Regions from separate parts of the Streptomyces sp. NPDC059668 genome, predicted to be linked through region 2. Evidence: predicted binding sites of a transcription regulator. Region 2 holds the regulator's gene; the other holds the start of a gene.
The links. The regulator HspR, encoded in region 2, represses chaperone genes until heat shock. The targets are predictions, from matches to a motif close to TTGAGNNNNNNNNNCTCAA.
Positions count from the first base shown of each region.

Region 1: the regulator HspR is predicted to act here: its motif matches at 1,273-1,291, upstream of lon (endopeptidase La).

Region 1 covers NZ_JBHWEL010000041.1:3,623-10,124, forward strand. Annotated here, with positions in the region: gene ACFV2J_RS26025 (rhomboid-like protein) at 54-926, shown strand; gene lon (endopeptidase La) at 1,314-3,737, shown strand; gene ACFV2J_RS26035 (lysozyme) at 3,828-4,733, opposite strand; gene ACFV2J_RS26040 (MarR family winged helix-turn-helix transcriptional regulator) at 5,015-5,506, shown strand; gene ACFV2J_RS26045 (hypothetical protein) at 5,566-6,354, opposite strand.
Region 2 covers NZ_JBHWEL010000130.1:538-7,039, forward strand. Annotated here, with positions in the region: gene ACFV2J_RS41725 (sugar ABC transporter substrate-binding protein) at 1-699, opposite strand, end outside; gene ACFV2J_RS41730 (heat shock protein transcriptional repressor HspR) at 1,508-1,954, opposite strand; gene dnaJ (molecular chaperone DnaJ) at 1,959-3,146, opposite strand; gene grpE (nucleotide exchange factor GrpE) at 3,180-3,842, opposite strand; gene dnaK (molecular chaperone DnaK) at 3,839-5,689, opposite strand; gene ACFV2J_RS41750 (MraY family glycosyltransferase) at 5,785-6,502, opposite strand, start outside.

The DNA.
Region 1 (6,502 bases), on a different contig from region 2:
CAGTGACGCGTGGGACACCCAAGGGTGGGAGGGGACGGAAGGAGCCCTCCACCTTGGACCGGAGCACGACCGCGGCGGCCACGGCCTCCCCGTCCGACGTCGCGCCGAAGGACACGGAAGCGGGCACGTCCGTGCTGGACGGCATGCCACGCCAGCGCGGCGACGCGGTCACGCGGACCTGCGCGCCCCACCCTCCCGCCCCCGGCGCTCACGCCCTCGCCCGCGTCCGGGCCCGCGCGCCACGGCCCTGGCGGCTGCTCCCCACCCCCACCGGCACCCCTTTCACCTTCGGCTACGCGGCCGTACTCGCCTTCGTCTCGGTGACCGCGGAGCACGCGCCGCCCTCCCTCGTCCACGCGCTCCAGCAGGGCTCCAGCACGGACGTGGCCCACCTCGTACGTCATCCGGTACTGGTGCTGCTGGCCAGCGCGCTGTGGATCGCGGGCGGCGTCGCGTCGATGTACGCGGCCGGGTTCGTGCTCGTGCTGACCGCGCTGGAACGGCGTATAGGGGGAGTGCGGGCGGCGGGTGTCTTCCTGCTCGGACACGTCGTGGCCACGCTGGCCACCGAGGTGCCCGTCGGTCTGTCGGTGCTGGCGGGACACCTTCCCGGCAGTTCCCTGCACCGTCTCGACTACGGCATCAGCTTCGGTGTCGCCGCGAGCGTCGGTGCCCTCGCCGGGCTGCTGAGGCCCTGGCTGCGCTGGCCGGTGCTGCTCGGCTTCGCGGCGGTGCTGGTCGGGGACCTGATCGCGTTCGCGGACCCGATGACCGACTGGGGGCACCTGCTGTCCCTGGCGGTCGGGGTCTCGACCTGGCCGCTGGTGCGGCGCCGGCACCGGGCGGGCGGGGGCGGGGGCGGAGGCCGTCGCACGGGCGACCCCGCCGTCCGGGCGGCCCAGGCGCCCGGCACCGTCGCCGCCTGAGACCGTCCGCCTCCATGGGGGCGGGCCGGCACGGCCCGCGGGACGGGCGAGACGGGGGATACGGGCGAGACGGTGGATACGGGCGGGCCATCGAAGAGGTCCCGAGGTCGGTCCCGAGGTCCTGAGGATCCGCTGACCCGAGGACCCGACGCTCCGATACCTCTCGGGAACAGGGCGCGTCCCGTGCGGGTTCTTGCCGTAGACACCCGCCCGGTGGCACTCCCGGCGCCCGCGTCGGCCCGTCGAGGACGGCGCTGACCTGGGCGGACGACCGTCGTACCGAGGGGTGGCCGGGTGATCGCCCAGAGCGAACAGGTCCGGGGGAACAATCGGGGACTCACGTGCATTGAGTCGGTGTAGCTCAACTTGACTGCCGGAGGGAAGATCATGGCTTCGACGTCCACATCGCTCACCCTGCCCGTGCTGCCGCTCGACGACGAGGTCGTGCTGCCCGGGATGGTGGTTCCGCTGGACCTGAACGACGCCGATGTGCGCGCCGCGGTGGAGGCCGCCCAGGCAGCCGCGCGGTCGGAGCCCGGCAAGCCGCGGGTCCTGCTGGTGCCACGCATCGACGGGGCGTACCCGAGCACCGGTGTGCTCGGCACCGTGGAGCAGGTCGGCCGGCTGGCCGACGGCGACCCGGGCGCGCTGATCCGCGGCCGTGGACGCGTGAAGATCGGTGCCGGGACGACGGGTCCGGGTGCCGCACTGTGGGTCGAGGGCACCCAGGTCGACGAGACCGTGCCCGACCCGCTGCCCGGTCACGTCACCGAGCTGGTCAAGGAGTACAAGGCCCTCGCCACCAGCTGGCTGCGCAAGCGCGCCGCCTGGCAGGTCGTGGACCGCGTACAGGCCATCGACGACGTGTCCGCGCTCGCCGACAACTCCGGATACTCACCGTTCCTGAGCACCGAACAGAAGGTCACGCTGCTGGAGACCGCCGACCCGGTGGCCCGGCTGAAGCTCGCCACCGAGCAGCTGCGTGAGCACCTCGCCGAGCAGGACGTCGCCGAGTCCATCGCCAAGGACGTCCAGGAGGGCGTCGACAAGCAGCAGCGCGAGTTCCTGCTGCGGCGCCAGCTGGAGGCGGTCCGCAAGGAGCTGCGCGAGCTGAACGGCGACGCCAAGGAGGGCGAGGAGTCCGACGACTACCGGACCCGCGTCGAGGCGGCCGACCTTCCCGAGAACGTCCGCGAGGCCGCGCTCAAGGAGGTCGACAAGCTGGAGCGGTCCAGTGACCAGTCGCCCGAGGGCTCCTGGATCCGGACCTGGCTCGACACGGTGCTGGAGCTGCCGTGGAACGAGCGGACCGACGACACCGGCGCGTACGACATCCAGGGCGCCAAGGCCGTCCTGGACGCCGAGCACGCCGGCCTCGACGACGTGAAGGAACGCATCACCGAGTACCTCGCCGTGCGCAAGCGGCGTTCCGAGCGCGGACTCGGCGTGGTCGGCGGGCGGCGCGGCGGCGCCGTGCTCGCGCTGGTCGGACCGCCCGGTGTCGGCAAGACCTCGCTCGGCGAGTCCGTCGCCCACGCGATGGGCCGGAAGTTCGTCCGGGTCGCCCTCGGCGGCGTCCGGGACGAGGCCGAGATCCGCGGCCACCGGCGTACGTACGTCGGTGCCCTGCCCGGCCGTATCGTCCGCGCCATCAAGGAGGCCGGGTCGATGAACCCGGTGGTCCTGCTGGACGAGATCGACAAGGTGGGGTCCGACTTCCGGGGCGACCCGGCCGCGGCCCTGCTGGAGGTCCTCGACCCCGCGCAGAACCACACCTTCCGGGACCACTACCTGGAGGTCGAGCTCGACCTCAGCGACGTGGTGTTCCTGGCCACGGCCAACGTGCTCGAAGCCATCCCGGAGGCCCTGCTCGACCGCATGGAGCTGGTCAGGCTCGACGGGTACACCGAGGACGAGAAGGTCGTCATCGCCCGTGACCACCTGCTGCAGCGGCAGCTGGAGCGGGCGGGTCTGGCGAAGGACGAGGTGACGCTCGACGAGAGCGCGCTGCGCAAGCTCGCCGGGGAGTACACCCGGGAAGCGGGCGTCCGCAACCTGGAGCGGGCCGTCGCCCGACTGCTCCGAAAGATCGCGGCGCAGCACGAACTCGGCGAGCGCGAGCTGCCGTTGACGGTGACCGACGCCGATCTGCGCGGGCTCCTGGGACGGCCGCACCACGTGCCCGAGTCCGCCCAGGACCCGGCCGAGCGCCGTACCGCTGTACCCGGTGTCGCCACCGGTCTGGCCGTGACGGGCGCGGGCGGTGACGTCCTCTACGTGGAGGCGTCGCTCGCCGACCCGGAGACGGGCGCGGCGGGTCTGACCCTGACCGGTCAGCTGGGTGACGTGATGAAGGAGTCGGCGCAGATCGCGCTGAGCTTCCTCCGGTCGCACGGAGCCGAGCTGGAACTGCCGGTCGGCGATCTGAAGGACCGGGGCGTGCACATCCACTTCCCGGCGGGCGCCGTTCCCAAGGACGGTCCGAGCGCGGGCGTCACCATGACGACGGCCCTCGCGTCGCTGCTCAGCGGGCGGCCGGTCCGTACGGACGTGGCGATGACCGGCGAGGTCTCGCTGACCGGCCGGGTGCTGCCGATCGGCGGCGTCAAGCAGAAGCTGCTTGCCGCCCACCGGGCCGGGGTGACGACGGTCGTGATCCCGAAGCGCAACGAGCCCGACCTGGACGACGTCCCCGCGGAGGTCCTGGAGAAGCTCGACGTGCACGCGGTCACGGACGTCCGGCAGGTGCTGGAGCTGGCGCTGACCCCGGCGACCAGCGGTGCGACCCCGGAGGTGCCGGTGGCGGCGTGACGGACGCCGCCGGTCCGTCCGGACGGGGAAGGCCCGGGCCCGTGAGGGAGCCCGGGCCTTCCCCTGTCCGGACGCCGGTCCGGCGGTCGTTCACCCGGTGGCGAGTGCCTGCAACCGGTCGTAGCCGCCGTTGAACCTGTCGTGGTCACCGACCGTCGGCCCCGACGACGTGTACTGCCACATCGTGTAGAAGGACCAGCCGGCCGGGAGCGCGCCGGGGTCGGAGGCGTAGCGGGCGATCCACAGCGGGTCGGCGGCGGCGAATCCGCCGTGGTCGCCGGTGCAGTCGCTCCACCAGCCGGCGGCCGTGTAGATCACGGCGTCCCGTCCCGTGCGCGCCTTGTACCGGGCGAGGAAGGAGCCGATCCAGCTGACCATCGCGCTCTGGGTCTTGCCGTAGCAGGCGGCCCCGTACGGGTTCCACTCGATGTCGAGCACGCCCGGCAGCGTCCTGCCGTCACGGGACCAGCCGCCGCCGTGGTCCACGAAGTAGTCGGCCTGGGCGGCGCCGGTCGTCGTGTCCGGGGTCGCGAAGTGATAGGCGCCGCGGATCATGCCGACGCCGTACGAGCCGTTGTACTGCTGCGCGAAGTAGGGGTTGGTGTAGTACGTCCCCTCGGTCGCCTTGGTGTAGGCCCACTTGACCCCGCTGCTCCACAGGGTCGACCAGGCGACGTTGCCCTGGTGGCCGCTGACGTCCACGCCCTCCGTCTGGGCGGCGTCACCCGTGCTGGGCGAGCCGCCCCGGCCGTCGTGCGCGAGGACGCCCATGCCGAGATGGGCGGAACCGCGGGCGGGGACGGGTTCGGCGGTGGTGGAGGGGGAGAAGGGGGCGGCACCGCGTACGGGCGGGGCCGGGGGTGCGGAGGACGCCTGGGCCGGAGGGGTGAGGAGGAGGGGGAGGGAGAGCGCGGAGAGTGCTGCGAGCAGCGTCCACGCCCTGGACAGGCGCCCCGGTGGGCGCGCGGTGCGGCTTCCGGATCGGTGCGCGGGCATGTCGTGCCTCCGAGGGGATCGGTGGTGCACGGTGGGGGGAACACTGGCGGACACCGACGGCATCGCGCCCGAAGCCCGTGGGGCCAGGTCCTCGTCGGCCCGTTGATGGCGTGCGCATGCCAGTATTTGTCCGTCAATGAAGCTAGGCACGGGGAACGCCGCGGGGAAGGGGGCCCGGAGGCTGCCGTTGGTCTATGCCTGCGAAATACTGGCGGAGCTGCGGCAACGGCGACTTTTGGCAGAAACTTTCAGGATCGGGAAACCGGGTCAGGGGTGCTGACGTGCACGAGGGCGCAAACGGCGACGGACGCCGTGTCGAATCCGAGGCGTCGGAAAATGGTGTGGACCAGGAATTCCCGGCACTGGAGCGGGAGTTGACCGTTTTCCTGCGCCGTGCACGGGCGAATTCCGGTGAGATGGCCCGCGAGGTCCACCCGGACCTGGAGTCGTCGGCGTACGGACTCCTCTTCCGCCTGGAGGAGTGCGGGCGGCAGCGCGCCACGGAGCTGGCCGCCTACATCGGCGTCGGCAAGGCCACGATGTCCCGTCAGCTCCGCGCCCTGGAGGAGCTCGGCCTGGTCGCCCGGGAGCCCGACCCGGCCGACGGCCGCGCCTGGCTCGTCCACCTCACCGAGGGGGGCCGGGAACGCTTCCGCCGGGTCCGGGAGGCGCGACGGGCACGGTACGTCCGTGAACTCGCCGGCTGGGACCCGCACGAGGTCGCCGAACTCGCCCGGCTGCTGCACCAGCTGAACCAGGGCATGGAGAAGTAGGGGCCGCCCGTTCCGGCGGGGTCCCGCCCCCGCGCGCCCGACGGCGGGGGCGGGACCGTTCAGAACTCCACGAACACCGCCGTCGCGTCGTCGTGCGTCTTGCTCCGTCGCAGGCGTATCCGGGTCTCCGCGTCCTCGCGCTCCAGCGTCCGTACGCGGTCGACGAGGGCCTGCGTGCCCTCCTTGCGGACCAGCGTGAACAGGTCGCCCCAGCCGCCCTCCTCGAACTTCTCGACCCAGCGGGTGGCGCCGTCCGTGAGGGCGGTCAGCGCGCGCACCTCCGCACGCGGCAGCACGCCCGTCACGGCCCGTGCCGCCACCGACGGATCCGCGGCCGCCGTGAAGAAGCCCCCCTCCTTGTTGCGGACCCTCGCGTCGGCGATCGCGTCCGTGGCGAGCCAGGCGCGCGGGACGAGGTCGAGGCGGCCGTCCAGGACCGGTGTCACCTCCCCGGCGGGGGACTCCAGCAGCAGGGCCGAGTCCGACAGGACCAGGTACTCGACCTGTTCGGCGGACCACCGTGCGACCACCACGGTTGCCTGCGGCGTACGCGGGTGAGAAAGGTCACAGGAGCCGGCGTGGGCCTCGGCGGTGCGCCGGATCGCCCGGGAGAGGACCTCCGTCAGGGGTAGATCCCGGCGGGTAACGGACAGTTCGGTCAGGGCTCCGCCGAGCCGCGCCGAGAACCAGGCGACGGAATGGAGACACCCGTAGTCGCTCGGCGGCGGTGTCACGCCGTCGAGGAGGACCAGTGAACCCCCCTGTCCCGAGGCCGGAAGTCCGACCGATGCGAAGTCCTCATTGGGGCGGCCCGGGTCGCCCGGTTCGGAAACGAGTTCGGTGCGCATCCAGCCAGTCTGCACGACCTCTTCACAAGGTCCACGAAAGGCTGGCAACGGCCGCCGAACCGGTGCGGAGCAGCAGCTCAGCCGCCTGGTTTGACATGGAATGATCGACTCCGGGAACGCGTGGCGGCGAATACTGCCAAAGCCCGCC
Region 2 (6,502 bases):
GCCGATGGCCGAGATGGCCTCCTCCATGTTGGCCTTGGCCTTGACCGGATCCCAGTCCGTGGTGTCGTACTTCCGGGCGATCTCGACCTTGCCGTCGAGCACGGACATGGCGCCCGCCTTGAACTGCGCCGCGTTCGGGTCGGTGGGCGCGCCGTTCATCATCACGATCTGCTTCGTGGCGGCGTCGGGGCCCAGCGCCTTCAGCAGCTCCTTGCCCTGCACCTCTCCGACGAGCTCGTTGTCGAAGGAGATGTACGCGTCGATCGGTCCCTCGGCCAGGCGGTCGTAGGCGATGACGGGGATGCCCGCGTCCTTGGCCTTGCGCACACCGCTCGCGATGGCCTTGGAGTCGACCGCGTCCACGAGGAGGACGTCGACCTTGTCGTCCACCATCTGCTGGAGCTGCGCGTTCTGCTTGCTCGCGCTCTGCTCGGCGTTGCGGTAGACGACCTGGCCCTTGCCGTTGGTGAGCTTCTTGACCTGCTCCTCGATGATCGGGTGATCGAACTTCTCGTAACGCGTGTTCCCCTTCTCCGGGAGAAGGAGACCCACCTTGATGTCGTCGCCCTTGGTCGGGCTCGCCTTGGAGTCGCTGCCGCCGATCCCGTCCACGACCCCGCAGCCGGCGAGTGAGACGGCCATCGCGGACGAGGCCAGGGCTATGGCCGTACGACGAAGCCGGGTGTTACGAGTGTTCACATCAGGTGCCTTCCGGGCGAGGTAGCTGCATTGCGACCCAGGTGGCTGAAAGCCAACGCGGCGATCACCTCAGCGTCAAGGAGTAACCACTTAACGAGATGGCAACAGCGTTCTGTGTTCCTCAAGTGAACACGATGGGAAGAGCGTGTACCTCCACTTCCACGCAACACCTGCGGGGTTCCTCGTTCCCACACACCTCGCCGGGGCCCGGCAAACCCCGCCCCCGACCTGGAGACTTGAAGATGGCCGAGTATCACCGCAGCTCCGGACGGCCGAGGACGAGCCCGCCGCGACGCGGAGGGGCGACCCTCGTGCGGCCTTCAGTGATCTGCGTCACCTCTCGGCCCGCCTGTCGGGCGCATCGCACAACTCCGGCCGCAATGACCGTTTATGTCGCACCCGCCTGCAAACGGCGGTTCGCGTGAACGTCACTTAGCGGGGCACACCGAAGAAAACGGACCGCCGTGCCCACGGCGCGGAGTTGGCCGAATCGGCACCCTCGTCGACCACGGCCGTGGGAAAGGCACCTGGCAGAACGTCACCACCGCTCGCCGGGAGTCCGCCGGCCTCACCGTTTCCGCGGGCAAACACCTGTGCGTCCGGGGCCTGTTGCGAAACCCCGGCCCGCCCCGCGACGCCCGGTACGCACCCCCGCCGCACCGGCCGGCTCCGCCGGCGTCGGGTCCGGCCGCGCCCCTCGGACAACTCACCCGCTCGGCGGGCCTCTTCCCGCGACGCGTGCCCCCGCCGCGGGCACGCGATGGGGCCGGGAGGTGGATCACCTCCCGGCCCCTTCGACGATCGGGAACTACTCCGGCGACCGCTTCGGCCGCCACACCACCAGCGCGCTCGTCTGCTGGACCTCCTGGTACGGGACGAGGTCCCGCCGGTAGGAGGCGTGCACGGCCGCCTCGCGCTGCCGCATGGCCGCCGCGGCGCCGTCCAGGGCCGACTCCATCTCCACGACACGGGCCTGGAGCGCGGCGACCTGGTTCTCCAGCTCGATGATGCGTTTGATGCCGGCCAGGTTGATGCCCTCGTCCTGCGACAACTGCTGGACGGTGCGCAGCAGTTCGATGTCACGGGCGGAGTAGCGTCGGCCGCGCCCGGGCGTGCGGTCCGGGGAGACCAGTCCGAGGCGGTCGTACTGGCGCAGGGTCTGCGGGTGCAGGCCGGAGAGCTGGGCCGCCACCGAGATGACGTAGACCGGGGTCTCCTCGGTCAGTTCATAGGGGTTCCGACGACGGCCGTCCATCTGCTCAAGCTCCCTTCGCGGCCTGGAACAGCTCCGCCCGCGGGTCCTCGTCCGCGGTTGCCTCGCGATACGCCTCCAGGGCGTCACGCGCCTTGCCCGACACGTCCGTGGGGACCGCGACCTCGACGGTGACGAGGAGGTCGCCGCGGGTGCCGTCCTTGCGGACCGCGCCCTTGCCGCGGGCCCGCATCGTACGGCCGTTGGGCGTGCCCGGGGGCAGTTTCAGGGTGACCGGGGGACCGCCCAGGGTCGGTACCCGCACCTCGCCGCCGAGTGCCGCCTCCGCGAAGGTGACGGGCACGGTGACGGTGAGGTTGTCGCCCTTGCGGCCGAAGACCGGGTGCGCGTCCACATGGACCGTGACGTACAGGTCGCCGGCCGGGCCGCCCCGTTCGCCTGGCGCGCCCTTGCCGCGCAGGCGGATGCGCTGGCTGTCCGAGACCCCGGCGGGGATACGGACCTGCATCGTGCGCGAGGACTTGGCGCGGCCGCTGCCCTTGCAGATCTCGCAGGGGTGCTCCGCGATGAGGCCGCGGCCCTTGCAGTCGGGGCACGGGTCGGTGAGCGAGAAGCCGCCGCCCGAACCCCGCGCCACCTGGCCGGTGCCGACGCACGTCGGGCACACCCGGGGTGTGCCGTTCGCGTCGCCGGTGCCGGAGCAGGCCTTGCAGGGTGACTGGGACGTCATCCGCAGCGGGACCGTCGCGCCGTCCACCGCCTCGGTGAAGCTCAGCGTCACCTCGGTGTCGATGTCCTGGCCGCGCCGGGGCTGGGTCCGGGTACCGGTGCCCGCGCCGCCGCGGTTGAACAGGCCTCCGAAGACGTCGCCTATGCCGCCGCCGAAGCCGCCGGCCCCGCCTCCCGCTCCGCCCTGGGCACCGCCTCCGAAGAGGTCTCCCAGGTCGAAGTTGAAGTTGCCGCCGCCTGCCCCGGGCCCGGGACGGAAACCGCCGTTGCCGAAGAGGGCGCGTGCCTCGTCGTACTCCTTGCGCTTCTTGGCGTCCCCGAGGATGTCGTTCGCCTCGGAGATCTCCTTGAAGCGCTCCTCGGCCTTGGCGTTGCCCTTGTTGGCGTCCGGGTGGAACTCGCGGGCGAGCTTCCGGTACGCCTTCTTGATCTCGGCCTCGGTGGCGTCCTTGGGGACGCCGAGGACCTTGTAGTAGTCCTTCTCGATGAAGTCCTTGGTGCTCATCCCCGACGTCCCTCCTTCCTCATCGTGTCAACGTCAGCCCTCGTCCGGGCCACCGCTCTCCTTGTCCTCGGCCGCCTCAGCCGTCGCGTCGTCGGACTTGGCGGACTGCGCGCCCGGCTGGGGCTCGGCGACCGCCACCCGCGCGGGGCGGATGGTGCGCTCGCCGAAGCGATACCCGGGCTGCAGAATCGCCACGCACGTCGTCTCCGTGACGTCCGGCGCGTACGAGTGCATCAGGGCCTCGTGGATCATCGGGTCGAAGGGCTCGCCCTCCTTGCCGAACTGCTGAAGCCCCATCTTCGCCGCGACGGTCTCCAGCGACTCGGCCACCGACTTGAAACCGCCGACCAGTTCACCGTGTTCCCGCGCGCGGCCGATGTCGTCGAGGACGGGCAGGAGCTCGGTCAGGAGGTTCGCGATGGCGATCTCCTTGACCGCGATCCGGTCGCGCTCGACCCGGCGGCGGTAGTTCTGGTACTCGGCCTGGAGCCGCTGGAGGTCCGCGGTGCGCTCACCGAGCGCCGTACGTACCTGGTCCTGCTGCGCCGTCCGCCCGGCGGTGTGTGCTGGGGCGGCGGCGCCCCCGGCCGGGGACGCCCCCTCCGCGGAGGGGGCGTCCTTCGGCTCGGCGTCGTCAGGGGTGGCGCCGGAGGGGACGTCAGGCTTCTCGTCGAAACCCGGGGTCTCCTCCGTCACGCGGCACCGTCCTTGCGGTCCTCGTCGACGATCTCGGCGTCCACGACGTCGTCCTCGGCCCTGGCCTGGTCGGCACCGGCGGCACCCTCGGCGCCACCGCCCGCCTGCGCGGCCTGGGCGTCGGCGTACATGGCCTGGCCCAGCTTCTGCGAGACGGCGGCGACCTTCTCGGTGGCCGTACGGATCTCGGCGGTGTCCTCGCCCTTGAGCGCGGCCTTCAGCTCCTCGACGGACGCCTCGACCTCGGTCTTGACGTCACCGGGGACCTTGTCCTCGTTGTCCTTGAGGAACTTCTCCGTCTGGTAGACGAGCTGCTCGCCCTGGTTGCGGGTCTCGGCGGCCTCGCGGCGGGCGTGGTCCTCCTCCGCGTACTTCTCGGCCTCTTCGCGCATCCGGTTGACCTCGTCCTTCGGCAGCGAGGAGCCGCCGGTGACGGTCATCTTCTGCTCCTTGCCCGTGCCCAGGTCCTTCGCGGTCACGTGCATGATGCCGTTGGCGTCGATGTCGAAGGCGACCTCGATCTGCGGGACGCCGCGGGGCGCCGGCGGCAGACCGGTCAGCTCGAACATCCCGAGCTTCTTGTTGTACGCCGCGATCTCGCGCTCGCCCTGGTAGACCTGGATCTGCACGGACGGCTGGTTGTCCTCGGCCGTCGTGAAGATCTCGGACCGCTTGGTCGGGATCGTGGTGTTGCGCTCGATGAGCTTCGTCATGATCCCTCCCTTGGTCTCGATACCGAGGGACAGCGGGGTCACGTCGAGGAGCAGGACGTCCTTGACCTCGCCCTTGAGGACACCGGCCTGCAGGGCGGCGCCGATGGCGACGACCTCGTCCGGGTTGACACCCTTGTTGGCCTCGTTGCCGCCGGTCAGCTCCTTGACGAGCTCGGCGACGGCCGGCATACGGGTGGAGCCACCGACGAGAACGACGTGGTCGATCTCGGACAGGTTGATGCCCGCGTCCTTGATGACGTTGTGGAACGGCGTCTTGCAGCGCTCCAGAAGGTCGGCGGTGAGCTGCTGGAACTGGGCGCGCGTGAGCTTCTCGTCCAGGTGCAGCGGGCCCTCGGCGGAGGCCGTGATGTAGGGCAGGTTGATCGAGGTCTCGGTGGACGAGGACAGCTCGATCTTGGCCTTCTCCGCCGCCTCACGGAGGCGCTGGAGGGCCATCTTGTCCTTGGCGAGGTCCACGCCGTGACCGGACTTGAACTGCTGCACCAGGTAGTCGACGACCCGCTGGTCCCAGTCGTCACCACCGAGGTGGTTGTCGCCGTTCGTGGCCTTCACCTCGACGACGCCGTCGCCGATCTCCAGGAGGGACACGTCGAAGGTGCCGCCACCGAGGTCGAAGACGAGGATCGTCTGGTCGTCCTTGTCCAGGCCGTACGCGAGCGCGGCGGCCGTGGGCTCGTTGACGATACGCAGGACGTTCAGGCCCGCGATCTCGCCGGCCTCCTTCGTCGCCTGACGCTCGGAGTCGTTGAAGTACGCCGGAACGGTGATGACCGCGTCCGTGACCTTCTCACCCAGGTAGGCCTCGGCGTCGCGCTTCAGCTTCTGCAGGATGAACGCGCTCATCTGCTGCGGGTTGAAGTGCTTCCCGTCGAGCTCGATCTTCCAGTCCGTACCCATGTGACGCTTCACCGAGCGGATGGTCCGGTCCACGTTCGTGACCGCCTGGCGCTTGGCGACCTCGCCGACGAGCACCTCACCGTTCTTGGCGAAGGCGACGACGGACGGCGTGGTCCTGGCACCCTCGGCGTTGGTGATGACGGTGGGCTCGCCGCCCTCCAGAACGCTGACGACGGAGTTAGTCGTGCCCAGGTCGATGCCGACCGCACGTGCCATTTCAATTCCTCCAGCAATGACTTGAGTGGAACGGACTCAAGTGTGCACGACACCCGGCTCGCGGTCAACAGAGCTGAGTCGAGGGGGCTCAAGTCTTATCTGTTCCTTACACGCAGGTGTGCCCCGACCTGCGGTTTTCCCGGAAGGCTCGCCCCGTGGACGGGCACACGAAGGAGTCCCAGGACCACCACGACGGCCCCACCGGCCACCCACAGGGCCGCCGTCGCCGCCACCCACCCCATGTCGATCAGCATGCCGACGAGTGCACCCGCGAAGCCGGTGACCCCGACGAGGACCGCGGCACCCCTCGGTGTGACACCGAGGTGCCGCAGGCGGTGGACGAGATGGTCGGGGGCGTCGCGCAGCAGCGGACGTCCGGCCAGCCGCCGCGACACCAGCACCAGCGCCGCGTCCGCGGTCGCCACCACCGTCAGCGCGAACACGGCCCCCGCGCTCGACCCGGCCTCCCGGCCCGTGTGCACCAGCACCGCCGCCGAGGCCAGCACGAACCCGGCGAACAGGCCGCCACAGCGCCCCGGCGCGATCCGGGCGGGCGGCCAGCCGTGCATCAGGAACCCGGTCAGCGCGGCGGCCAGCACGCTCAGCAGGGTCGCGAGCCCGTCCATGACCTCGGCGGCCGCGCACCCGCTCAGCGCGAAGGCGGTGACCACGGCGACCGTCCCCATCACTCCATCGGCGTGATCGAGGCAGGTGAATGCGTGCGCGACCAGGACGATCCACCCGACGGCCACGACCCCCACCGTCAGTCCGAGTTCGTCGAACGGCACCGTCAGCGCGGCGGCGGTGGTCACG